3 regions of the Aminobacter sp. MET-1 genome follow, and region 1 is predicted to be linked to each of the others. Evidence: predicted binding sites of a transcription regulator. Region 1 holds the regulator's gene; each other region holds the start of a gene.

Region 1 (7,742 bases):
GTCGATCGTCTTCGGTCTGCTCGGCCTGGCTGTCTTCGTCAATTTCCTCGGCCTGCCACGCTCGGCTTCCTTCGTCGGCGGCCTGGTGCTGACGCTGATGACACTGCCGACGATCATCATTGCGACGCGTGCGGCACTTGCCGCAGTGCCGCCGTCGATCCGCGCGGCGGCGCTCGGCCTCGGCGCGTCGAAGATGCAGATGGTGTTCCAGCACATCCTGCCGCTTGCCGCTCCCGGCATCCTGACCGGCACGATCATCGGACTGGCGCGTGCGCTCGGCGAGACGGCGCCGCTGCTGCTGATCGGCATGGTCGCCTTCGTTGCCGATTATCCGAAGACCCCCTTCGATCCGGCGACGGCGCTGCCGGTTCAGATCTACATGTGGGCGAACGAGGCCGAACGCGCCTTTGTCGAACGCATGTCGGGCGCCATCATCATCCTTTTGATCTTCCTCATGGCCATGAACATCGTCGCCATCGTCCTGCGCCGCCGTTTCGAGCGTCGCTGGTAGACGTGGACAAGGAGCACCCTGCTATGAACATCATGAGCGAGAAAACCCTCGAAGACGCGGTGACAGCCGAGATGAACAAACCGAACGAAATCATCAAGATGCGCGGCGACAAGGTGACCGTGCACTACGGCGAGAAGCAGGCGCTCTTCGGCGTGGACCTCGACGTCCGCCAGAACCAGGTGACGGCGCTGATCGGCCCGTCGGGCTGCGGCAAGTCGACCTTCCTGCGCTGCCTCAACCGCATGAACGACACGATCGACGCAGCCCGCGTCGGCGGCAAGATCACGCTCGACAGCGAGGACATCTACGATCCCAAGATCGACGTGGTCGAACTGCGTGCCCGCGTCGGCATGGTGTTCCAGAAGCCGAACCCGTTCCCGAAGTCGATCTACGAGAATGTCGCCTACGGCCCGCGCATCCATGGCCTCGCCAGGTCGAAGGCCGATCTCGACAAGATCGTCGAGCAGAGTTTGCACAAGGCGGCGCTTTGGAACGAGGTGAAGGATCGCCTGCACGAGCCGGGCACCGGTCTGTCGGGTGGCCAGCAGCAGCGCCTGTGCATTGCCCGCGCCATTGCGGTTTCGCCCGAGGTCATCCTGATGGACGAGCCATGTTCGGCACTCGATCCGATCGCCACCGCCAAGGTGGAGGAACTGATCGACGAATTGCGCGAGAACTACACCATCGTCATCGTCACCCACTCGATGCAGCAGGCGGCGCGCGTGTCGCAGCGGACGGCGATGTTCCACCTCGGCTACCTCGTTGAGGAGGGGCCGACGGACAAGATGTTCACCAATCCAGACGACAAGCGGACGCAGGACTACATCACCGGCCGCTTCGGCTGAGTGATCGTCGCGTACAGTAAGCAGACGAGGAAACGATCATGGGCGATCATACAGTCCGGTCCTTCGACGAAGAACTCAAGCATGTCGACCAGCTCATCCGCGACATGGGCGATCTCGCCGGTTCGATGGTCGCGGGCGCCATCCGGGCATTGCTGTCGTCCGACCAGGCGATGGCCCAGAACGTGATCGCCGACGACGCGATCATGGACGCCAAGCAGCGTGAGCTCGACAACGCAGCCATCACGCTGATCGCCAAGCGCCAGCCGATGGCGCAGGATCTGCGCGCCGTGGTCGGCGCCATCCGCATGGCTGGCGATCTCGAGCGCATCGGCGATCTTGCCAAGAACATAGCCAAGCGCGTCGGCGCCGTCGGCCAGATGCCGACGCCGCGCAACCTGGCGCACTCGATCGATGCCATGTCGCAGCTGGTGCTGGGACAGGTGCGTGGCGTGGTCGACCTCTATGTGGCGCGTCAGCCGGAAGGCCTGAAAGGCCTGCGCATCGACGACCAGAAGATCGACATCCAGTACAATGCCGTGTTCCGCGAACTCCTGACCTACATGATGGAAGATCCGCGCAACATCACGGCCTGCACCCATCTGCTGTTCTGCGCCAAGAACCTCGAACGCATCGGCGACCATGTGACCAATATCGCCGAGAACGCCTATTTCGTGGTGACCGGCGAGCAGCTTCCGCTCAATCGGCCCAAGGTCGACGAAACCACGACGGTTTCGAACTGAGAACTTCCGCACCGCATGCGTTTGGCGCGGGGGCGCTGCATAGGTTAAACCAGCGCATGGTCCTGATCGGGCCGTGCGCAAGGACAAGGTACAGGCGATGATCGCTCCAAAGGTCATGGTCGTTGAAGACGAAGAGCCGCTGGGCGTGCTGCTTCGCTACAATCTCGAATCCGAAGGCTATCAGGTCGAGGTCGTCACCCGTGGCGACGAGGCCGAAATCCGTCTGCAGGAAAACGTTCCCGACCTGCTGGTGCTCGACTGGATGGTGCCCGCATTGTCCGGCATCGAGCTGTGCCGCAGGCTGAGGATGCGCCCGGAGACCGAGCGGCTGCCGATCATCATGCTGACGGCACGCGGCGAGGAAAGCGACCGGGTGCGCGGGTTGTCGACCGGTGCCGACGACTATCTGGTGAAGCCGTTCTCGACGCCTGAGTTCATGGCGCGGGTGAAGGCTCTGCTGCGCAGGGCCAAGCCCGAGGTGCTGTCGTCCATCCTCAAGGTCGGCGACATCCTGCTCGACCGCGAGTCGCACCGGGTCTACCGCAAGAAGAGCGAGATCAAGCTCGGGCCGACAGAGTTCCGCCTGCTCGAGTTCATGATGCGGCATCCGGGCCGCGTGTTCTCGCGCAGCCAGTTGCTCGACAATGTCTGGGGCGAGACGATCTATATCGACGAACGCACCGTGGACGTGCATGTCGGGCGCCTGCGCAAGGCGGTCAACAACGGCCGCATGCCCGACGTGATCCGCACCATCCGCGGTGCCGGCTACGCCATCCGCGAGGATTAGGCGCCCGGCCGGCGAGACAGTTAAATTTGGCTCGCCGGCTTATCGAACATGATCAGACGTTCGCGCAGCGGGCGGTCAGCGCCATCCGCCATATGGCAACCGCCCGTGATACGGCGTATTGCGGCAATGGCCGTATGGGCCGCGCCAATAGCCCGGAGGGCACCCGTAAGCGTGACGTGCACGGTGTACGACACGCCCATAGCGGCATCCGCCATATGGCCCTCGCCAGCCTCCCGCCCCGCAGCCCTGGGCAATGGGAATGACCATTGCCGAATCTCCCGCGACAAGCGGCATGGGGTTCGGGGTGGCTGATGCTGAAAACGATGAGGCACACAAAAGGCCTACGCCGGCCAGGATGTTACGCAGCAGACTGGTCATCGCAACGTCTCCGAAACGGACGACACGTCGGTTCCAGGGTTGGTTCCGCCTCTTTGCCAGGCTGGGCCTTTCAAGGGCGGTCGCGGACTGTCGTCTAGCACGGCAGTATGGTCGCGGCGATCGTCTTAATTGCGACGGCCGAAATCAAATGTCCTTGAGCGGAATGTCTGCCTCGGCCCGCCGCGGCACCGAGCCCGCCGCAAAGACTTCCTCGTCGACATAGAGCAGGGCGCGCATGGTGCAGCCTTCGCGGATCAGGGGGACCTCGTTCGGCTCGGTGTCGAAAGAGATCGCCTTGGAGTGCGTGCCGCCGGCCGTCTTGGCGATGGCCGAGCGCACATACGGCTCCATGATGTCGAAGGCGGTGGCGCCGACACCGACGAAGGCGAGGGGGGCGGGGTCGAACAGCGCGAACATCGAGCCGAGGCCGAAACCGATTGCCTCGCCCGCCTTGCGGAAGGCCTCGCGCTCGGGGCCGTCATGGTCGCGCGCGGCGTCGGCGAGCGCCTTGATGTCCTCGTCGGAGAGGTCGGCCAGCGGCTCGGCGTTTTCGTCGCCGAGCCGGGCGTTGCGCCAGATCGCATAATTGCCGGCATAGGCCTCGATGCAGCCGCGGCGGCCGCAGCGGCACAACGCTCCGTCGGGGCGGTGGACCATATGGCCGAACTCGGCGCCCGACGATTGCGTGCCGGTGAACAACTCGCCCTTGATGACCAGGCCCATGCCAATGCCGTGGGAAAGCAGGATGGCGATAAAGTCGTCGCGATAGCGCGCCGGGTCGCGCCAGTGCAGGGCCTCGGCGATCATGTTGCAGTCGTTTTCGACGGTCACCGTCACACCGAATTCGCGCTCGAGCCTGTCGGCGAACTGGATGTCGTCATGTGGGGTAATCGGCGACCACAGGAGCTTGCGGGCGCCGGCATCCGTGGTGCCCTGGATGGCCAGCGCGATGCGCAGTACTGACGCTTGCGGGCGCCCGCTGCGCGCGATGACCTGACGCACGATGGCGACGCATTCGTCGACCAGCGCCTTGGCGGGCAGTCGCTGGGTGACCAGCCGTCGGGTCTCCTCGACGATCTGGTTGCCGGCATAGTCGATGACCGAAGCCGACAGGTGGTTGAGCGACAGGACGACGGCAACAACCGAGGCGGCGTCGGCTTCGAGCGCCAGGCCCACCTGGGGCCGGCCGCGCTTCATCGGCGACTGTTCGCCACCCTTGGCCTCGGCAAGGATGCCTTCGGCTATGAGGTCGGAGGATATGGTCGAGATGGTCGAGTGGCTGAGCCCGGTGACGGCCGCGATCTCGGTGCGCGAGGGCTGGCTTGCTCGCCGGACTGCCGATATAACCATGGCGCGGTTGCGCCGTCTCAGATCGTCGTGACGTATGCCGACCGACATGTGTGCGTCTTCCTCCCGGTGGAACGCTGCCTTTCTTAAGGGGCAGTCGCCAGCGCATTCTTATCCTGCCAGAGCCGGCGCAAATTGTCTTTATTTATTTCGGCGCTCGAAAAAATTAGCAAGGCATGGTGAAACCATGTTGACAGCCGACAATGGCTGAGTCACTATTTTTTCGAGGCTCGAAAAAATGAGCTTCTCCAAGGGCTACCGCAGAAGCGCGCCCGTTGGGCGCAGGGAGGAAACTATGAGGAAATTTACAACCGCCATTCTGGCGGGTGTCGCCATGTCGATGTCGCTTGCGGCAGTCGCCGAGGCGAAGGACAAGGTTATCGGCGTTTCGTGGTCGAACTTCCAGGAAGAGCGCTGGAAGACCGACGAAGCTGCCATGAAGGCGGCCATCGAGGCCGCCGGCGACAAGTACATCTCGGCTGATGCCCAGTCGTCGCCGGCCAAGCAGCTCACCGACGTCGAAAGCCTGATCTCGCAGGGCGCCAACGCCCTGATCATCCTGGCGCAGGACGCTTCGGCCATCGGCCCGGCCGTCGACAAGGCGGTCGCCGAGGGTATCCCTGTCGTCGGCTACGATCGCCTGATCGAGAACAAGGACGCCTTCTACCTGACCTTCGACAACAAGGAAGTCGGTCGCCTGCAGGCCAAGGGCGTGTTCGCCGCCAAGCCTGAAGGCAACTACGTCTTCATCAAGGGCAGCGGTGCCGATCCGAACGCCGACTTCCTGTTCGCCGGCCAGATGGAAGTGCTGAAGGAAGCCATCGACGGCGGCAAGATCAAGAATGTCGGCGAGGCCTATACCGACGGCTGGCTGCCGGCCAATGCCCAGAAGAATATGGAGCAGTTCCTGACCGCCAACGACAACAAGGTCGACGCGGTGGTGGCATCGAACGACGGCACCGCCGGCGGCGCGATCGCAGCCCTCCAGGCACAGGGTCTTGCCGGCTCGGTGCCGGTCTCGGGCCAGGACGGCGATCATGCCGCTCTCAACCGCATCGCACTCGGCACCCAGACCGTGTCGGTGTGGAAGGATGCGCGCGAACTCGGCAAGAACGCGGCTGAAATCGCCTCGCAGCTTGCCGACGGCAAGAAGATGGAAGAGGTTGCCAACGTCACCAAGTTCAAGACGCCCGGCGGCCTCGAGCTGAACTCGGTGTTCCTGACGCCGGTTGCGATCACCAAGGACAACCTCAACGTCGTCATCGATGCCGGCTGGGTTGGCAAGGACGTCGTTTGCCAGGGCGTGGCCGCCGGTTCGGTCGCTGCCTGCAACTAACACCTATCAGACCTGTTCGGTCGAACGCCGCGGCCCCGATGGAGCCGCGGCGTTTTTCAAAAAGCGCCCGCTTCATGACATGGCGGATTGCCCCTATCATGCGCACACCGGCTGCCGCGGAGACGGCCACCCGGTTGGGAGGTAGCAATGACAGACACGACTTCCAACGCGCCGGCTGACCGCGCGCGAACGACCGAGCTCAGCCTGGTCGGACGCTTTCTCAAAGCGACTGAGATCGACACCCGCATGCTTGGCATGATCGGCGCGCTGCTGCTGATCTGGGTGGGGCTGCAGGTGATTTCGAGCCTGCGCCTGGGCGTCAATCCGTTCGATTTCGACAGCCGCACCTTCCTCACCTTCCGCAACCTGTGGAACCTGTCGGTTCAGGCTTCCGCTGTGGCCATCATGGCCACCGGCATGGTTCTGGTCATCGTCATGCGCAACATCGACCTGTCGGTCGGCTCGGCCGAAGGCCTGATCGGCATGGTGATGGGCTTCGCCCAGGTGCATTTCCTGGTAAAGGCCGTCGGTCTCGAACTCGGCAATCCGTGGATCTGGGCGCTCGCGCTCCTCATCGGCATCGCGCTCGGCCTTGTGATCGGCGCGCTCCAGGGGTTTGTCATCGCCTATATGGAGGTTCCCGCCTTCATCGTGACGCTGGGCGGACTGCTGATCTGGCGCGGCGCTGCCTGGTGGGTCACGTCAGGCCAGACGATCGCTCCGCTCGATGCGAACTTCCAGCTCATGGGCGGCGGTCCGCAGGGGGCCATCGGCGCGACGTGGAGCTGGATCATCGGCCTTGTCGCGTGCCTTGCCGTGATCCTCGCGCTGATGAACGGCCGCCAGCAACGCAAGCGTTTCAAGTTCCCGTTACGACCGCTCTGGGCCGAGGCATTTCTCGGCGCCGTCACCTGCGGCGTGATCATGGGCGCGGTGTGGATTGCCAATTCTTATCCCTGGCCCGTCGGGATCGTGCGCAAATATGCCGAGACCAACGGCATCGCCATCCCCGAAGGCGGGCTGTTCATCGCCCATGGCATTGCCATTCCCGTGCTGATCGCGGTGGCGGTGGGCATCATCATGACCTTTGTCACCAATCGCACCCGCTTCGGCCGCTATGTCTTTGCCATCGGCGGCAATCCTGAAGCTGCCAATCTTGCCGGTATCAACACGCGCTGGATCACCATGAAGGTGTTCATGATCATGGGCGTCCTGGCTGCAATCAGCGCCGCGGTCTCCAGCGCCCGCCTGAACTCGGCGACCAATTCGCTGGGCACGCTGGATGAGCTCCTGGTGATCGCTGCGGCTGTCATCGGCGGCACCTCGCTGGCCGGCGGTTCCGGCACGGTTGCAGGTGCCATGCTGGGCGCGCTGCTGATGCAGTCGCTGCAGTCGGGCATGGTGCTGCTCAACATCGACTCGCCGCTGCAGAACATCGTCGTCGGCATGGTGCTGGTCGTGGCCGTGTGGCTCGACACGCTCTATCGCAAGCGCGTCTAACGAAATCGGGAACCAAGATCATGGAACAGACCCGTATCCCGCTCGTCGACCTCAAGAACATCTCCATCGCCTTCGGCGGCATCCGCGCCGTCGACGATGCCTCGGTCGATCTTTATCCCGGCGAGGTGGTTGCTCTTCTCGGCCACAATGGCGCCGGCAAGTCGACGCTGATCAAGATCCTGTCGGGCGCCTACAAGCGCGACGGCGGCGCGATCTTCGTCAATGGCGAGGAGGCACAGATCGCCAATCCGCGCGACGCCAAGAAATACGGCATCGAGACGATCTACCAGACGCTGGC
Region 2 (7,742 bases), on a different contig from region 1:
TCGGGCGTCAAGTTTTGGCGGAATCTTGCGAGATTCCGCCAAAACGTTGAATCAAAACGATTTTAACCGCGGCCCGATTGCAGATCATTTACCCGGCAAGCCGCCTGGCGGCCTTTCAAGGGGCTTCGCTCACGCCTTCCAGGCAAAGCCATCTGTGCCTTCGGCCGGGCCAATGGAGCTTCGTCGGGGCCGGGAACTCCTGGTCCTCCAGGCAACCGACCGACACCGAAAGCGCGCCCGTCAGTGCTTCGGCCCGCATGAAGACGACCGATCCGCAGGTGGTGCAGAATGTCTGCTCCAACCATTGTCCCGACGAGCCGGTTCGCCGCCAGGATCTGGTCTCGCCTTCTTGGCTGACGACAGCTGAATCCGCATAGATCGCCCTGTAGGAGAATGCGGCCCCGGTACATCTCTGGCACTCCATGCAGCTGCACGCATAGACGCGGCGCGGCTCCCCGGCGAGGCCGAGTCTCACGTTCCGGCAGGAGCAGGCCGCGGTGCGTATCCTCTCGCCGTCATGCATGCGCCGGCTTCCCCTCCTGCCGTACGGAGCCATTTTGAAACAGCGGGAAAAGCGATGCGAAATCGTCCGTCCCGCTCCCCAGCGAAAGCGCCTTCTGGAAAATCTGATCCATGGCGCGCGGCATGGCCGCGCTGAGGCCGCGCTCCTCGCACGCTTCGAGCAGGTGCCGGAAGGCGCTGTAATGGGCACCCAATGAGGCAAGCGTCGCCTCGTCGCCGGCAAAACGGTGCGCCTTGGTCCGGTCGACAACATCGAACAGCGCGGCATCGACAACCGGCTTGAACGCCGCGAGATGCCCCCTGAAGGTCAGCAGATCGAGCCCCTCGGCCTCGGCGACAGCCATGCCCTGCAGCGTGCCGAAGAGCCCGCCCCACATCTGGGTGAGCAACGCCGTGTCGAGCGCCGAAGCCTGACCCGCCACCTCCCCGACATAGCCTGTGCCGCCGCCGAGTTCGAGAAGCAAAGGCTCGTGCCTGTCATAGACCTCGCGGGAGCCGGAATAGAGCAATGTCGTCTCCGGCCTGCCGATAAAATCCGGGGTCGCCATGATTGCCCCGTCCAGATAGCCGGCGCCACGTGCCTCTACCCACTGCGCTTCCTCCCGGGCCAGACGCGGCGACCCGGAGGTGAGCTGGACGATGGTTCTACCGACCAGTGCCGAAGCGACATTGTCGGACCTGAGCAACGTTTTGCTGGCGGCATAATCAAGGACGTTGACGATCACGACCTCGGCCGCCCCGACACCGTCCTCCACCGAAGCGGCCACCTTTGCTCCCAGGGCAGCCAAGGGTTCTGACTTTGCAGCAGTCCGGTTCCAGACCGATGTGGGATAGCCCCGGTCGAGCAATGTACGGACGATGGACGAGCCCATGCGGCCCGCGCCGAGCACGCAAACGTTTGATTTCACGATGATTTCTCCGACAGGCGAATGCCCTCGCAACGAGGGCCGGGTTTATGTTTGGCGCGCGCTCGGTCCGAACATATGTACTGTCACCACGTTGAGAAGTACGCACCTTGAAGTAAGCGACAGGCATCATGACAGGAGCTGCCAAATGAGGCGCAAGGAACCAGACAGCTGCGGGTTTGCTGCCGCGATGCAGGCCATCGGCGGAAAGTGGAAAATCGCGTTGTTGTGGGAACTGCACCTGCGGCCCCACCGCTTTGCCGAACTGCGCCGGCAGTTGCCGGGCGTCAGCGAGAAGATGCTGGCGCAGCAACTGCGCCAGATGGAGGCCGACGGGCTCATCAGCCGGCACGCCTATGACGAGGTGCCGCCACGCGTCGAATATTCGATCACGCCGCTGGGCCTGAGCCTGAACGATGCCGTGACGGCGATGTCGACATGGGGAAAGCAGCACGAGAGCTGGAAGGACCAGCGACAGGCAGCCTGACAAAGGCGCCGATCATAGCAGGCCGGCGACCAGCCTGCTCCCGGTTGCAAGAGGGTTCCGCTGCGCCGAAGCGTTCAGCGGCTGCGGCCGTCGAACGGAATGCGCTTCAAGCTCGCAAGATCGATCTCTTCAATGCAGCGCACATTGATCGCCGCGGTCTTTTCGCCGCTTGGGCTGACGCCCATGCCGAAAGGCGCGCAGCCGCAGTTCGAGCAAAACATGTGGTCGATCACGTGCTTGTTGAACTTGTAGGTCGCAAGCCGCTCCGGGGGCGTGGTGACGGTCAGTTTCTCGCGCGGCACGAACCACAGAAGATAGCCCTTGCGACTGCAATGCGAGCAATTGCATTCGATGGCGCTTGCCGGTTCGCCCTCCACCTCGAACGACACATTTCCGCAGTGACAGCTTCCCTTGGCCATCTGATGACCTCCCCCTGATGGATTGCAGGCACACGTTACAGGCGCGACCACGCCGAAACAATTGCACCCCGCCAAAGCCCCTCTCGAGGCGAATGCCGCACTTTCCTGCCGTTTGGGCCGCTTCAGCCTGTGCTTCGTAACAAAACTGACATGGTCCCGACATTTCAGCTTCATCTCACGGGTCTAGGCCGATCTGAGACAAGGGCGAAAAAGCCCTGACGGGACAGGGAAGCCACGATGCTCGAAATCCGCAACGTCACGCGCCGCTTCGGCAAGAATGTCGCCGTGAACGGTGTCAACCTTCAGATCAAGCCGGGCCAGATGGTCGGCATCATCGGCCGCTCCGGTGCCGGCAAGTCGACGCTGCTCAAGACCATCAACCGCCTGATCGACCCGAGCGAGGGTTCGATCTCCTTCGACGGCACCGAAGTGTCGTCGCTGCGCGGCGCCCAGCTGCGCCGATGGCAGCGCGACTGCGCCATGATCTTCCAGCAGTTCAACCTGGTGCCGCGCCTCGACGTGCTTACCAACGTGCTGCTCGGCCGCCTCAACCATCGCTCGACCGGGCTCAACCTGCTCGGCATCTTTTCCCGCGAGGAGCGCATCCGGGCCATCGCCGCACTCGAGCGCCTCGACATCGCCCGCACCGCACTCCAGCCGGCGGGCACGCTGTCGGGCGGCCAGCAGCAGCGTGTCGCCATCGCCCGCGCTCTGATGCAGGAACCCAAGCTGATCCTCGCCGACGAGCCGATCGCCTCGCTCGACCCGCTCAACGCCAAGGTAGTGATGGACGCGTTGCAGGACATCAACCTGCGCGAAGGCATCACCGTCATCACCAACCTGCACACGCTCGACACCGCCCGCACCTACTGCAACCGCATCATCGGCATGCAGGGCGGCACGGTGGTCTTCGACGGCGCGCCTGAAGACCTCACCATCGAGGCCGTTCGCCTCGTCTACGGCGCCGATGCCGACGGCGCCGAGATTTCCGAAGCCATCACCTCGACCAGCATCCGCCCTGTCAAGGTCAGGGTTCCCGCATCCGCCGCCCCTCTCGAACCGGCATACGCCCCGGTCTGAGGCCATCAGCGGTCGTCTTGCCCGCGTCAAGGGCCGGCAATCAGCAACCGAAATGACCCAGCAAGGTGCTGGGCCAATCTGGAGACATGTCATGTTCAAGAAAGCACTTCTGGGCGCCGTTTCGCTCGCAGTCCTGGCAATCGGCTCGGCTCATGCCGCCGAACTCAAGGACTTCCGCATCGGCCTGATCGGTGGCGAGAACGAAGCCGACCGCCTGCGCAACTTCCAGTGCCTCGTCGACCAGCTCCCCAAGGCCATCGGCGTCGAGAAGGTGTCGCTGTTCCCGGCCGCCGACTATGACGGCACCATCCAGGGCCTTCTCGGCGGCACTCTCGACTACGCCGAGCTCGGCGCTTCGGGCTATGCCAAGATCTACCTGCAGAACAAGGACGCGGTCGAGCCGATCCTGACCACCGTCCAGACCGACGGCGCCACCGGCTACTACTCCATCATGGTCGCCAAGAAGGACTCGGGCATCACCAAGCTCGAAGACCTCAAGGGCAAGAAGCTCGGCTTCGCCGATCCGGACTCGACCTCGGGTTACCTGATCCCCGTCACCTCGCTGCCCAAGGACCTCGGCGGCGTCGCCGTGAAGGACTACTTCGCCGAGACCGGCTTCGGCGGCGGCCATGAGAACCTCGTCCTCGAAGTGCTCAAGGGCACCTTCGATGCCGGCACGACCTTCGGCTCGGGCGTCGGCGAATTCAAGGATGGCTACACCTCGGGCAACCTGAAGAAGATGGTCGACAAGGGCATCCTCGACATGGACGACCTGGTCGAAGTCTGGAAGTCACCGCTGATCCCGAACGGCCCGATCGTCGTTCGCACCTCGCTCGACGCCGACGTCAAGACCAAGTTCAAGGACTACATGATGAAGCTGCCGCAGACCGATCCGGCCTGCTTCTCGGCCATTCAGGGCGGCGACTTCAAGGGCTTCACCGAAGTCACCCCCGAGTTCTACCAGCCCGTGATCGACGCCCGCAAGGCGCAGATCGGCAGCTAAGCCACAAGGCAACACGGACGCGCCGCGAGGTCTCGCGGCGCGTCCCTTTTTATCCGGAATCGGACGGAACCCCATGACAATGCCACTCACGGAAGCCGGCCTCGCGGTCGAGCGCCACTGGCGCGAGCTCGCCAGCCGTCGCCGCCTGCACACCATCGGCGGCCTCATCCTGCTGTTCCTCGCCCTTTCCGGCTCGCTGTGGTTTGCGAACGAGTCCAATGCCGGCAAATTCCTCGACCGGCTGCCGCATCTGTTCGATTTCGTCGACCAGTTGATCCCGCGCGACGGCTTCGAAGTCTGGCGCGCCATGTTCGACCTGCCCTCGCCCTATGCCGACGGCAGCCTGAAGTTCGATTACCCCGATGGCCGGATGTACCTGTTCGGCTCGTTCTACCTGCCCGAATACGTCTACAAGATGCTGGAGACGATCAACATCGCGCTGGTCTCGACGCTGATCGGCTTCGCTTTCGGCTTCCTGCTCTGCTTCCTGGCCGCGTCCAACCTCGTCACCCAGCGCTGGCTGCGTTTCTTCGTCCGCCGCTTCCTCGAAATCCTCCGCGCATTTCCCGAGATCGTCATTGCCGGCTTCTTCCTGGCGGTGCTTTCGATGGGCGCGATCCCGGCGATCATCGCAGTGTCCCTGCACACCATCGGCGCGTTGGGAAAGCTGTTCTTCGAAGTGGTCGAGAACGCCGACATGAAGGCTGATGAAGGTTTGCGCGCCGTCGGCGGCAACTGGCCCGAGCGCGTCTGGTTCGGCATCGTGCCGCAGGTGATGCCCAACTTCCTCAGCTATGGCCTGCTGCGCCTCGAGATCAACGTCCGCGCCTCGACCATCATCGGCGCTGTCGGCGGCGGCGGCATCGGCGAGGCGCTGCGCCTGTCGATCAGCCGCAACCACGAAGCCAAGACCATCGCCATCATCATCCTCCTGTTCTGCACCATCGTTGCGGTCGACCAGTTCTCGGCCTGGCTGCGCAAGAAGCTGGTCGGCGAACAGGCCTTCGCCTTCGGTCGCGGAGAATAATCATGACCACCCTTTCCATGACCGAAATGCAGGCAATCGCCGACCGTCATCCCGGCGTCTTCTCGGGTTCCTGGCGCAAGAGCTTGATCGGCTGGGCCGTGGGCGCGGGCATCGTCGCCTATCTCGTCTTCGCCTGGTGGTTTTTCGCCGTCGGCGCGGTGCTTGCCGGCGGCAACTGGGGCATCGCCGGCACTTATCTGGCCGACTGGGTCAGCTACGAGGTGCGGCCGCAGGTCACCTTCCGTCCTGATCGCCTCGACGTCAGCTATCCGCGCTTCTCGTCCTACCGCGCCGACCGCCACCCCGACTGGCTCGACATCACCCAACCTGCCAGCGCCACCGTGACAGGCAACAAGGCGCCTGCCGACCGCGTCGTTGCCCATATCGGCTCCGGCACGGCAATCGACATCGCGCCTGAGCGTATCGTGGTCAGCCATGGCGGCGAAACGCTCGACGTGGCCGTGGTGCCGCTTCAGAGCATCACCGTCACCGGCACCCTGCCCTCATGGGCCGTCCAGAAGACGCCGGGCGCAAAGATCGTCGCCGATTTCGGCTTTACCGGCAGCGTCCAGATCGACGCCGACGACGTCAAGATCCGCCACCGCTTCCTCGGCTGGGAAAACTTCTTCTTCGACGCCAACTCGCCCTTCTGGGGCAAGTCGACGGGTGAAGTCTGGTCGCTGGTCATGTCGAATGACCGCATCGATCCCAAGATGTCGAACGCCGCGCTCGCCTGGGACAACATAGTCAACAACTCGGAATGGCAGCATGGCGATGTCTGGCTGAAGCTTGCCCAGACCATCGTCATGGCCTTCGTCGGCACGCTGTTTGCAAGCCTGCTCGCCTTCCCCCTCGCCTTCATGGCGGCCCGCAACATCACCCGCAACAGCCTCGTCAATCAGGTGACCAAGCGCTTCTTCGACTTCCTGCGCTCGGTCGACATGCTGATCTGGGCGCTGTTTTTCACCCGCGCCTTCGGCCCCGGCCCCATCGCCGGCATCTCGGCCATCTTCGTCACCGATACCGGTACCTTCGGCAAGCTCTACTCCGAGGCGCTGGAAAACATCGACGACAAGCAGCGCGAAGGCATGCGCTCGGTCGGCGCCTCGCCCGCCTCGGTCCAGCGCTATGGCGTGGTGCCCCAGGTGCTGCCGGTGCTGGTCAGCCAGTCGCTCTATTTCTGGGAATCGAACACGCGCTCGGCCACCATCATTGGCGCCGTCGGCGCCGGCGGCATCGGCCTCAAGCTGTGGGAGGCCATGCGCACCAACTCCGACTGGGAGAACGTCGCCTACATGGTGCTGCTGATTCTGGTGGTCGTGTTCATCTTCGACAATATTTCCACCGCATTGCGCCAGCGGCTGATCGGCACCAAGGCCAGCCACTGAACATCTGTGGCCGGCCTTTGCAAAACTGCGAAAGTCGGCCACTACTTCGTCAAACTGTCACGCAAATCATCTATCGGGCTGTCGTCGAGAGCATGATCCCGAAAAATGGGGACGGTTTTCGCATCAGATCATGCTCCAACAATAAGGTTCAGCCCATTTCGAGCGAAATGGGCAGGAGGAAATCGCGCCATGCGCTACGCCATCTATTTCACGCCCGAGCATGACGATCCGCTGTGCCGTATCGCAGCTGGCTGGCTCGGACGCGATGCGTTTGGAGGCGCGGCGATTCCCGCAAAGGCGCATGGCGAATTGTCGGCCGCCGAGGTTGCGTTCCACACCGCCGCCGCGCGCCGCTACGGCTTCCACGCCACGCTGAAGGCGCCGTTCCGGCTTGCCGACGGCGTCAGCGAAAAGGCGCTGGTCGATGCGGTCGACGCCTTTTCCGCCGGCACCGAACCCTTCGACATTCCGCGCCTGAAGCTCACCCAGATCGACGGCTTCTTCGCCCTCGTCCCGGAAGAGCAGTTGCCCGAACTGAACGATTTCGCAGCGGAAGTGGTAAAAGCCTTCGAACCGCACCGCGCGCCGCTGTCCGACGCCGAGCTTGCCCGCCGCAACCCCGATGCGTTGACGCCCCAGGAATGCCGTTATCTCAGCCAGTGGGGCTATCCATACGTCTTCGACGCCTTCCGTTTTCACATGACCATGACCGGCCGCGTCGCCGCCGAAGAGGCTCCACGCGTCCGTGCCGCCATCGAACAATGCCTGGGCAACGTGCTCGACAAGCCGGTGCCCGTCGCCGGGCTCGCCATCTTCGTCGAGCCGACCGCCGGCGCCCCCTTCGAGGTGCTGAGCTACCACGCCCTGGGCAAGCAAGCCGAGAGAAAGACCGCCTGAGATGACCGACCTTG
Region 3 (7,742 bases), on a different contig from region 1:
CAATCCGGAACCACAGTCCATTTCTCGGCGAGATTACGCATTGAGCCGGTCTCCTGAAAGGTCGAAGGCGCAAGGGGCCGCGATGGTGGCGCGCCTGAGCACGCCCAGATGCTGGAGTTCGATGACCTCGCCGTGGCGGGCCGAACCGTCCTCGATCAGCGCGAGTGCGATTGCGTGTCCGAGCGTCGGGCTGAAGTAGCTCGACGTCACGAAGCCCTGGCTCCTGACCTTGCCGCCTTCGCGGACGATGCCATGTGCGCCGGTCGGCAAGGGCTGCTCGCCTTCGGCCACGGCAAGCCCGACCAGTTGCTGGCGCCGGCCTTGCGTCGCCACTTCGGTGAACAGCGACCGCCGTCCGACAAATTCGTTTCGGCGCTTCTGCCGCGGCCCGTCGACGCCAAGGTCGTGTGGCATGGTGGTACCGTCGGTGTCCTTGCCGATGACGATGTAGCCCTTCTCGGCGCGCAGGATCATCAGGGCCTCAAGGCCGATGGTCACCGCGTCGAGCGGCTTGCCGGCCTGCTGCATCCGCGTCCAAAGCGCTTCGGATCGATCAGCACGGATCGAAATCTCGTAGCTGCGGTCGCCGGTGAAGCTGACGCGTGCCACGCGCACGATCTCGCCTTCGAACCGTCCCTCGGCGATCGCCATATGCGGGAGCGCCGCATCATCGAGATCCACGCCAAGGTCGAGTGCGGCGACCAGCGTTTTCGCCTGTGGACCCGAAGCGGTCAGCGTCGCCCAGTCCGAGGTGGCGTTGTGGACGTAAACTGCGTCGCGGCCGAAACGGTCCTGCCGCCATTCTTCCAGCCGGGCATGGACAGAGGCGACATGCGATGACGAGCAGGACACGATGAAGCGGTGCTCGTCAAGCCGCACCAGGATACCATCGTCGAACACGACGCCGTTCTCCGACAGCATGAAGCCATAGCGGCAGCGCCCCGGCTTCAGCGTCGACATGGTGTTGTAGTAGATGAAGTCGACGAATTCGGCCGCCTGTGGGCCGATCACTTCGATCTTGCCCAGCGTCGAACCGTCGAAAAGTGCGACGGACTTGCGGGCGCGCAGCGCCTCGTCCTGGATCGCCTGCCCGGCGTCGACGCCTTTTGCGCCGTAGTGCGCCGGCCGCAGCCAACCGCCATATTCCTGGAACGTAGCGCCCATCGAGCGATGGATGTTTTCCAGCGGCAACCGGCGGACGGGCGACATCAGTTCGCCCCCTGTAAGACCGGCGAAGCTCGCCAGTGGCACCGGCGTGAAAGGCGGCCGATAGGTCGTGGTGCCGACCTCCGGTACGCTGCGACCGGTGATGCCGGCCATTAGCGCAAGGCCCGCGAGGTTCGAGGTCTTGCCCTGGTCGGTCGCCATGCCCAGCGTGGTGTAGCGCTTGAGATGCTCGACCGAGATGAAGTTCTCCCGCGCCGCGAGCTCAACGTCCTTGGCGGTGACATCGTTCTGGTAGTCGATCCAGATGCGCCCCTTCTGGCCCGGCATCGGCCAGGCCGGCTGGATGCCGCCGGTCGCTTCGTGGCCGGTGCTTCGAGGTGCAGCCTGATCGGCACCGACAGCCTTCGCCGCGCTTTCGAAGACCTCCGACAGCGAAACCGCGCCGGCCAACGCACCTGCAACCGCAATGCCGTCGACGGGATCGCCTGGCAGGAAGGCGGCGCGGGCTTCATGCCAGGCGAGTTTGCCCCTCGCCTGGCAGAACAGGTGGACCGACGGCGTCCAGCCACCTGAGATCGCAACGCAGTCGGCGACAAGCATCGTGCCGTCGTCGAGCAGCACACCCTCGACCCGCATGCGGCCGCGCGCGGCAACCACGCTGCGTCCCGAAAGCAGCTTCACGCCGGCGGGCGCCGCCGGCTGGCCGTCCTTGCGAATGTCGACGAGAGTGATCTCCGCGTCTGCGGCAGCCAGTGCTGCTGCCACCTCATAGGCGCTGTCGTTGTTGGTGGCGACGACGATGCGACGACCGGTGAGCACGGCATGGCGGCGCAGGTAGGACAAAGCAGCGTCCGCCGACATGATACCGGGAAGGTCGTTGTTGGCGAAAGGAAGCGGCCGCTCGATGGCGCCGGTGGCGAGCACGATACGGCGCGGCCTGACCCGCCACAGCGTGTCGGGCCGGCTATCGAAATGGCGCTGGTTGAGGCTGACGAGATGATGGTCGTAGATGCCGAAGGCCGTGGTCGAGCCCAGCACGAGATGACCGCCGGCCCTGAGTTCGGCCACTGTCGCAGCACTCCATTCTGCGGCGGGCTTCCCGTCGATCTCACTGTTGCGATGCTGCAGCGAGCCGCCCGGGTTGATCTGGTCGTCGACCAGTATCACCTTTTTGCCTGCCTGCGCGGCGTGCCTCGCAGCAGCGAGACCCGCCGGCCCTGCACCAACCACCAGCACATCGCAATGCCGGTTGATCTGATCGGCGGCGCCCGGCGTCGTCCAGTCGGCGTCGACGGCGCCCAAGCCGGCCATGGCGCGGATGCGCGGCTCGAACAAGTGCCAGTCCGGCCACATGAAGGTCTTGTAGTAGAAGGCAGCCGGAATGAAGCGCGAGAAGCGGTCGATGAAGGCGTTGCGGTCACTGGCTGCATCGGGCGTGGCGTTGACGCTTCTGGCAGCCAGTCCTTCGCGCGCAGGCTCGGTCGTGGCGCGGGTATTGGGTGTCGCCAGCACGCTGCCGGAGACGTCGACCAGTGCATTCGGCTCCTCGACGCCGGCGCCCCAGATACCGCGCGGACGATGATATTTGAAGCTGCGGCCGACGACCGCCACGTCGGCGGCGAGCAACGCCGAGGCGATGGTGTCGCCCTCGAAGCCCTGCACGGTCCGCCCGTCGAAGCTGAAGCTGATCGGACGCGACCGGTCGATGGCGCTGCCGCCCGAAGAAAGACGCGACGTGACCATCAGGCGTGCTCCCCACCAAGCGAGGTCGAGCCTGACACGGTGTGGCTGACGCTGTCTCGCTCCATGACGAAGAACTCGCCGCAATTCATGTGGACCCAGACCTCGCGCGCCGCACCTTTCGGATTGTTGCGCATGTAGAGATAGCCGGCCCAGCGCTCCGCCGGCACGTCGCCGTCGGGTCTGAGGTTGCCGGCCTCGCCGCCGAAGTGAAACTCGGTCTCGTCGCGTGGACCGCAGAAAGGACAATTGAAGAGCTGCATGTGTCGGGTCCTCGAGCAATTCCAGCGAAAAACGTGAAGCGCTTGTCCGCCCGGAAATCGCGTCAAAACTAATGTGCGATGCCGGAGCCGGCGGCTTCGTCGAGCAGGCGCCCGGTGACGAAGCGGTCGAGATCGAATGGCCGGCTGATGTCGTGATGCCGGCCGGTGGCCAGCAGATGCGCCAGAAGCGTGCCGCCGGCCGGAATGGCCTTGAAGCCACCGGTTCCCCAGCCGCAGTTGAGGAACAGGCCGGGCAGCGGCGACTCGCCGATGATGGGCGAGGAATCAGGCACCACGTCGACGATGCCCGCCCATTGCCGCATCAGCTTGAGCTGGCCAAAAGCCGGGAACATTTCGAGCAGCCCGGCGATCACCCCTTCGAGCGTCGGCAAATTGCCGCGCTGGCCGTAGGACGGGATGCGGTCGAGCGCCCCGCCGATCACCATCTCGCCCTTGTCCGACTGGCTGACATAGACGCCAGGCCCGGGCGACAGCACCACCGTGTCGAGGATCGGCTTAACCGGCTCGGACACACAGGCCTGCAGCGCATAGGAGTTGATCGGCAGGCGGAAGCCGGCCTTGGCCGAAAGCACCGAGGAATGGCCTGCCACCGCCATGCCGATACGCTCGGCGCGCATGGTGCCGCGCGTGGTCTGCACCCCGCGGCAGCGTCCGCCCTCGACGATGAAGTCGGTGACCTCGCAGTTCTGGATGATGTCGACGCCAAGCCGGCTTGCCCCGCGTGCGTAGCCCCAGGCCACCGCATCGTGGCGCGCCGTGCCTGCCCTGCCTTGCCAGACGCCGCCGAAGACGGGAAAGCGCGCATCGGGCTCGAAATTGTAGATCGGCGCGACGCGCCTGACATCCTCCGGCATGTAGAGTTCGGCGTCGGTGCCGTTGATCTGCATGGCGTTGACGGTACGTGCCGCGATCTCCAGCTCGTTCATGCTGTGGCATAGCGTGACCATGCCGCGCTGCGACAGCATGACGTTGTAGTTCAGCTCCTTGGACAGGCCCTCGTAGAGCTTGTGCGCCAGCCCGTAGAGCGCCACGCTCTCAGGGTAATAATAGTTGGAGCGCACCACGGTCGTGTTGCGGCCGGTATTGCCACCGCCGATCCAGCCCTTTTCAAGCACAGCGACATTGGTGATGCCATGCGTGCGGGCCAGATAATAAGCCGTAGCCAGGCCGTGTCCGCCGCCGCCGATGATGATGGCGTCGTAACTCGCCTTCGGCTGCGGCGACCTCCAGGCCGGCACCCAGCCCTTCTGGCCTGCCAGGCCTTCCTTGAACAGCGAAAAAGCGGAATATCGGCTGGTCATTCGTTCATGTTTCCCGGTGTGGGCCGTACCCTAGGCTCGCCCGGCCAGTGCGAGGCTTGCGCCCCACTCAACCAGGTCGTGGGTAAGTGCGGCCGAGGCAAGCGAGCTTGCGCGCGATTTCCGGACCTCCCCGATCAGCCCGCGAAACTAGTCGCAGTGTACACCAATGTCTAGATGAGAAAACTCTGTGTTGGAACGCCTGGTGGCAGAATGTCGGCACCGTCGGGCCGCGACGTCCACAGCTGTCACGAAACCATCATCCAGCTGTCATCGCGCTGAAATCTCGCTGCCGCAAACGGGATGCGCAATTCCGTTCAGGCAAAGAGGTTTCACCATGTCAGGCAACATGTCCCGCAAGCTCCTGCTCTTGACCACCGCGCTCGGTGTGTCGGCAGCGCTCCCCGCCAACGCCGCCGAAGTCTTCAACCGCATCGCCACCTTCCCCGTGGCCCAGAATCTGCCCGTCGATGTCGATCAGGCGACGGCCACGTCGTCGGAAATCATTGCGGCCTCCGAGGACGGCATGACGCTGGTCTATTCCGACAGCCCGCTGGGTGCGGTCGGCTTCGTCGACATCACCGATCCCAAGGCGCCGAAGGCTGCCGGCATCGTCAAGATCGAAGGCGAGCCGACCTCGGTGGTCATCGCCGGCGCCAAGGTTCTTGCCGGCGTCAACACGTCGAAGAGCAAGCAGGAGCCGTCTGGCAACCTGACGGTCATCGACCTCGCCTCCAAGAAGATCGACGCCAGCTGCGATCTTGGCGGCCAGCCCGATTCGGTTGCGCTCAGCAAGGACGGCAAGTTCCTCGCCATCGCCATCGAGAACGAGCGCGACGAAGAGCTGAACGACGGCGAGCTGCCGCAGCTTCCCGCAGGCTTCCTCAAGATCGTCTCGCTGAAGGACGGCGCGCCTGACTGCGCCACGATCAAGATCGTCGACATGACCGGCATCGCCAAGATCGCGCCCGAGGATCCGGAGCCGGAATTCGTGTCCTTCAACGACAAGGGCGAGATCGCGGTTACGCTGCAGGAAAATAACCACGTCGCCATCGTCGATGCCGTGACCGGCAAGATCGTGTCGCATTTTTCGGCCGGCGAAGTGACGCTCGAGAAGGTCGACACCAAGAAGGACGGTGCGCTGAACTTCTCCGGCAAGATCGAAAACAGCCCGCGCGAGCCCGATGCCGTGAAGTGGCTTGACGACGACCGCCTCGTCGTCGCCAACGAAGGCGATTACAAGGGCGGCGCCCGCGGCTTCACCATCTTCTCCAGGACGGGCGATGTGCTGTTCGAGTCCGGTCCGTCCTTCGAATACCAGGCAGCAGCGGCCGGCCACTATCCCGAGCACCGCAACAAGAAGGGCATCGAGCCGGAAGGCCTCGAGGTCGCGACCTTCGGTTCCGACAAGCTGATCTTCGTCGCCGCCGAGCGCGCTTCGCTCGTCGGCGTCTACAAGGACACAGGCAAGGAGCCGGAATTCCAGCAGCTGCTGCCCTCGGGCGTCGGCCCGGAAGGCCTTGTGGCGATCCCTGAGCGCAACCTGCTCGTCACAGCCAACGAGACCGATCTTGGCAAGGACGGCCTCGTCCGCTCGCATGTCATGGTCTATGAGCGCGCCGAAGGCACTGCCGCCTATCCGCACATCGTCTCGTCCTTCAAGGATGACGGTACGCCGATCGGCTGGGGCGCGCTTTCGGGCCTCGCCGCCGATCCGAAGGAGGCCGGCAAGCTCTACGCCGTGTCCGACTCGGTCTATCGTTCGCAGCCGTCGATCTACACCATCGACGCCACCAGGACCCCTGCCCTGATCACGGCCAAGACCGTCGTCACCCGTGATGGCGCGCCGGCTCAGAAGCTCGACCTCGAAGGCATCGTCTCCGACGGCAAGGACGGCTTCTGGCTGGCCTCGGAAGGCCGTAGCGACAAGTTGGTGCCGCATGCCGTCTACAAGGTCGACGCCAAGGGCGAGATCAAGGAAGAGGTGGCGTTCCCGGCTGAACTGCTCGCCGGCGAGACCCGCTTCGGCCTCGAAGGCATCACGTCAATCGGCGAAGGCGACGACCTGACGCTGGTCATGGCCGTGCAGCGCGAATGGGGCGACGATCCCAAGGGGCAGGTCAAGCTGCTCGCCTACAAGCCCAAGGCCAAGGAGTGGTCGGCGGTGCGCTATCCGCTCGAAACCGCCGAGAAGGGCTGGGTCGGCCTGTCGGAAATCACCGCCCATGACGGCAAGCTCTTCATCATCGAGCGCGACAACCTGATCGGCCAGGAAGCCAAGAACAAGCGCGTCTACTCGGTGGCGCTCGAAGGCTTCAAACCGGTCAAGCTGGGCGGCGAGCTGCCGGTGGTCGAAAAGACGCTGGTGCGCGACCTCGTACCCGACCTCAAGGCCGCGACCAACGGCTATGTCGTCGACAAGGTCGAAGGTTTTGCCATCGACAAGGCGGGCGATGCCTATGTCGTCACGGACAATGACGGCGTCGAGGATTCCTCGGGCGAAACGCTGTTCCTGCGCCTCGGCAACATCGCTGCCATCAACTGAGGCGCGACAGGCATGAAATGGAAAGGCCGCGGTGGCGACACGGCGGCCTTTTCCGTTGATATCTGGTCAGGTGTCCTGTGCGGCGATCATGCGTCGGGCACTGTGCTCGTCGGTGATCAGAACCGTCGGCTTCACCAGCTTCATGGCGCCGAGCAGCGCGTCGATCTTATCGGTACCACCAGAGGTCAGGATGCGCAGCGGGGCCCGGCGGATGCGGTCGACATCGACGGACATGCCGAGCTCGTTGATCGGATGGTCGACCAGATTGCCGTCGCGGTCGAAGAAGTGGAACAAAAGGTCGCCCACAGCGCCCTTGGCCATAAGCTTCTCGCGCTCTGCCTCGGTCAGGAAGCCGCCGCGATAGAATGTCGAGGCCGACGCGATGTCGCCGACGCTGACCAGCACGGCATCGAGCGAATCGGCCAGCGCAAAAATTTCTGATAAGCCGCAGCGCTCGATCAGCGCACGCTTGGTCTCGATGCTGTCGACGACCGCAGGCGCCGGAATGAGATAGCCGTCGCCCTGGAAGGCCTGGGCGAAGCGCCAGGCGAACTCGGCCGGGTTGGTGCGGCGTGCGACGCCGACGCCGCCAAGCAGCGAGATGACGCGGAAATCGGCAAGCGGCTTGGCGCTGATATAGGGCAGCGTGCCGGTCAGCGTGCGACCCCAGCCAACGCCCACCGACATGCCCGACTTCATCGCCTCTGA

Evidence for each region. The regulator PhoB, encoded in region 1, activates phosphate uptake and scavenging genes when phosphate is short. The targets are predictions, from matches to a motif close to TGTCATNNANCTGTCAT.
Region 2: phnC (phosphonate ABC transporter ATP-binding protein) is a predicted target of PhoB. The motif match lies at 2,469-2,485, and genes of this name have one in related genera.
Region 3: NDO48_RS23700 (esterase-like activity of phytase family protein) is a predicted target of PhoB. The motif match lies at 4,736-4,752, and genes of this name have one in related genera.

What each region holds. Positions count from the first base shown of each region.
Region 1 covers NZ_JAMSHL010000001.1:273,991-281,732, forward strand. The annotation lists gene pstA (phosphate ABC transporter permease PstA) at 1-511, shown strand, start outside; gene pstB (phosphate ABC transporter ATP-binding protein PstB) at 535-1,356, shown strand; gene phoU (phosphate signaling complex protein PhoU) at 1,395-2,096, shown strand; gene phoB (phosphate regulon transcriptional regulator PhoB) at 2,194-2,883, shown strand; gene NDO48_RS30530 (GCG_CRPN prefix-to-repeats domain-containing protein) at 2,959-3,261, opposite strand; gene NDO48_RS01405 (ROK family protein) at 3,406-4,659, opposite strand; gene xylF (D-xylose ABC transporter substrate-binding protein) at 4,904-5,944, shown strand; gene NDO48_RS01415 (sugar ABC transporter permease) at 6,092-7,444, shown strand; gene NDO48_RS01420 (ATP-binding cassette domain-containing protein) at 7,465-7,742, shown strand, end outside.
Region 2 covers NZ_JAMSHL010000007.1:224,976-232,717, reverse strand. The annotation lists gene NDO48_RS12970 (GFA family protein) at 116-523, opposite strand; gene NDO48_RS12965 (NAD(P)-dependent oxidoreductase) at 516-1,430, opposite strand; gene NDO48_RS12960 (winged helix-turn-helix transcriptional regulator) at 1,576-1,914, shown strand; gene NDO48_RS12955 (GFA family protein) at 1,989-2,333, opposite strand; gene phnC (phosphonate ABC transporter ATP-binding protein) at 2,571-3,413, shown strand; gene phnD (phosphonate ABC transporter substrate-binding protein) at 3,505-4,416, shown strand; gene phnE (phosphonate ABC transporter, permease protein PhnE) at 4,496-5,443, shown strand; gene phnE (phosphonate ABC transporter, permease protein PhnE) at 5,446-6,831, shown strand; gene NDO48_RS12930 (DUF1045 domain-containing protein) at 7,021-7,728, shown strand; gene NDO48_RS12925 (alpha-D-ribose 1-methylphosphonate 5-triphosphate diphosphatase) at 7,730-7,742, shown strand, end outside.
Region 3 covers NZ_JAMSHL010000021.1:70,781-78,522, forward strand. The annotation lists gene NDO48_RS23680 (sarcosine oxidase subunit gamma family protein) at 1-41, opposite strand, end outside; gene NDO48_RS23685 (sarcosine oxidase subunit alpha family protein) at 34-2,910, opposite strand; gene NDO48_RS23690 (sarcosine oxidase subunit delta) at 2,910-3,170, opposite strand; gene NDO48_RS23695 (sarcosine oxidase subunit beta family protein) at 3,239-4,492, opposite strand; gene NDO48_RS23700 (esterase-like activity of phytase family protein) at 4,839-7,034, shown strand; gene NDO48_RS23705 (sugar-binding domain-containing protein) at 7,101-7,742, opposite strand, start outside.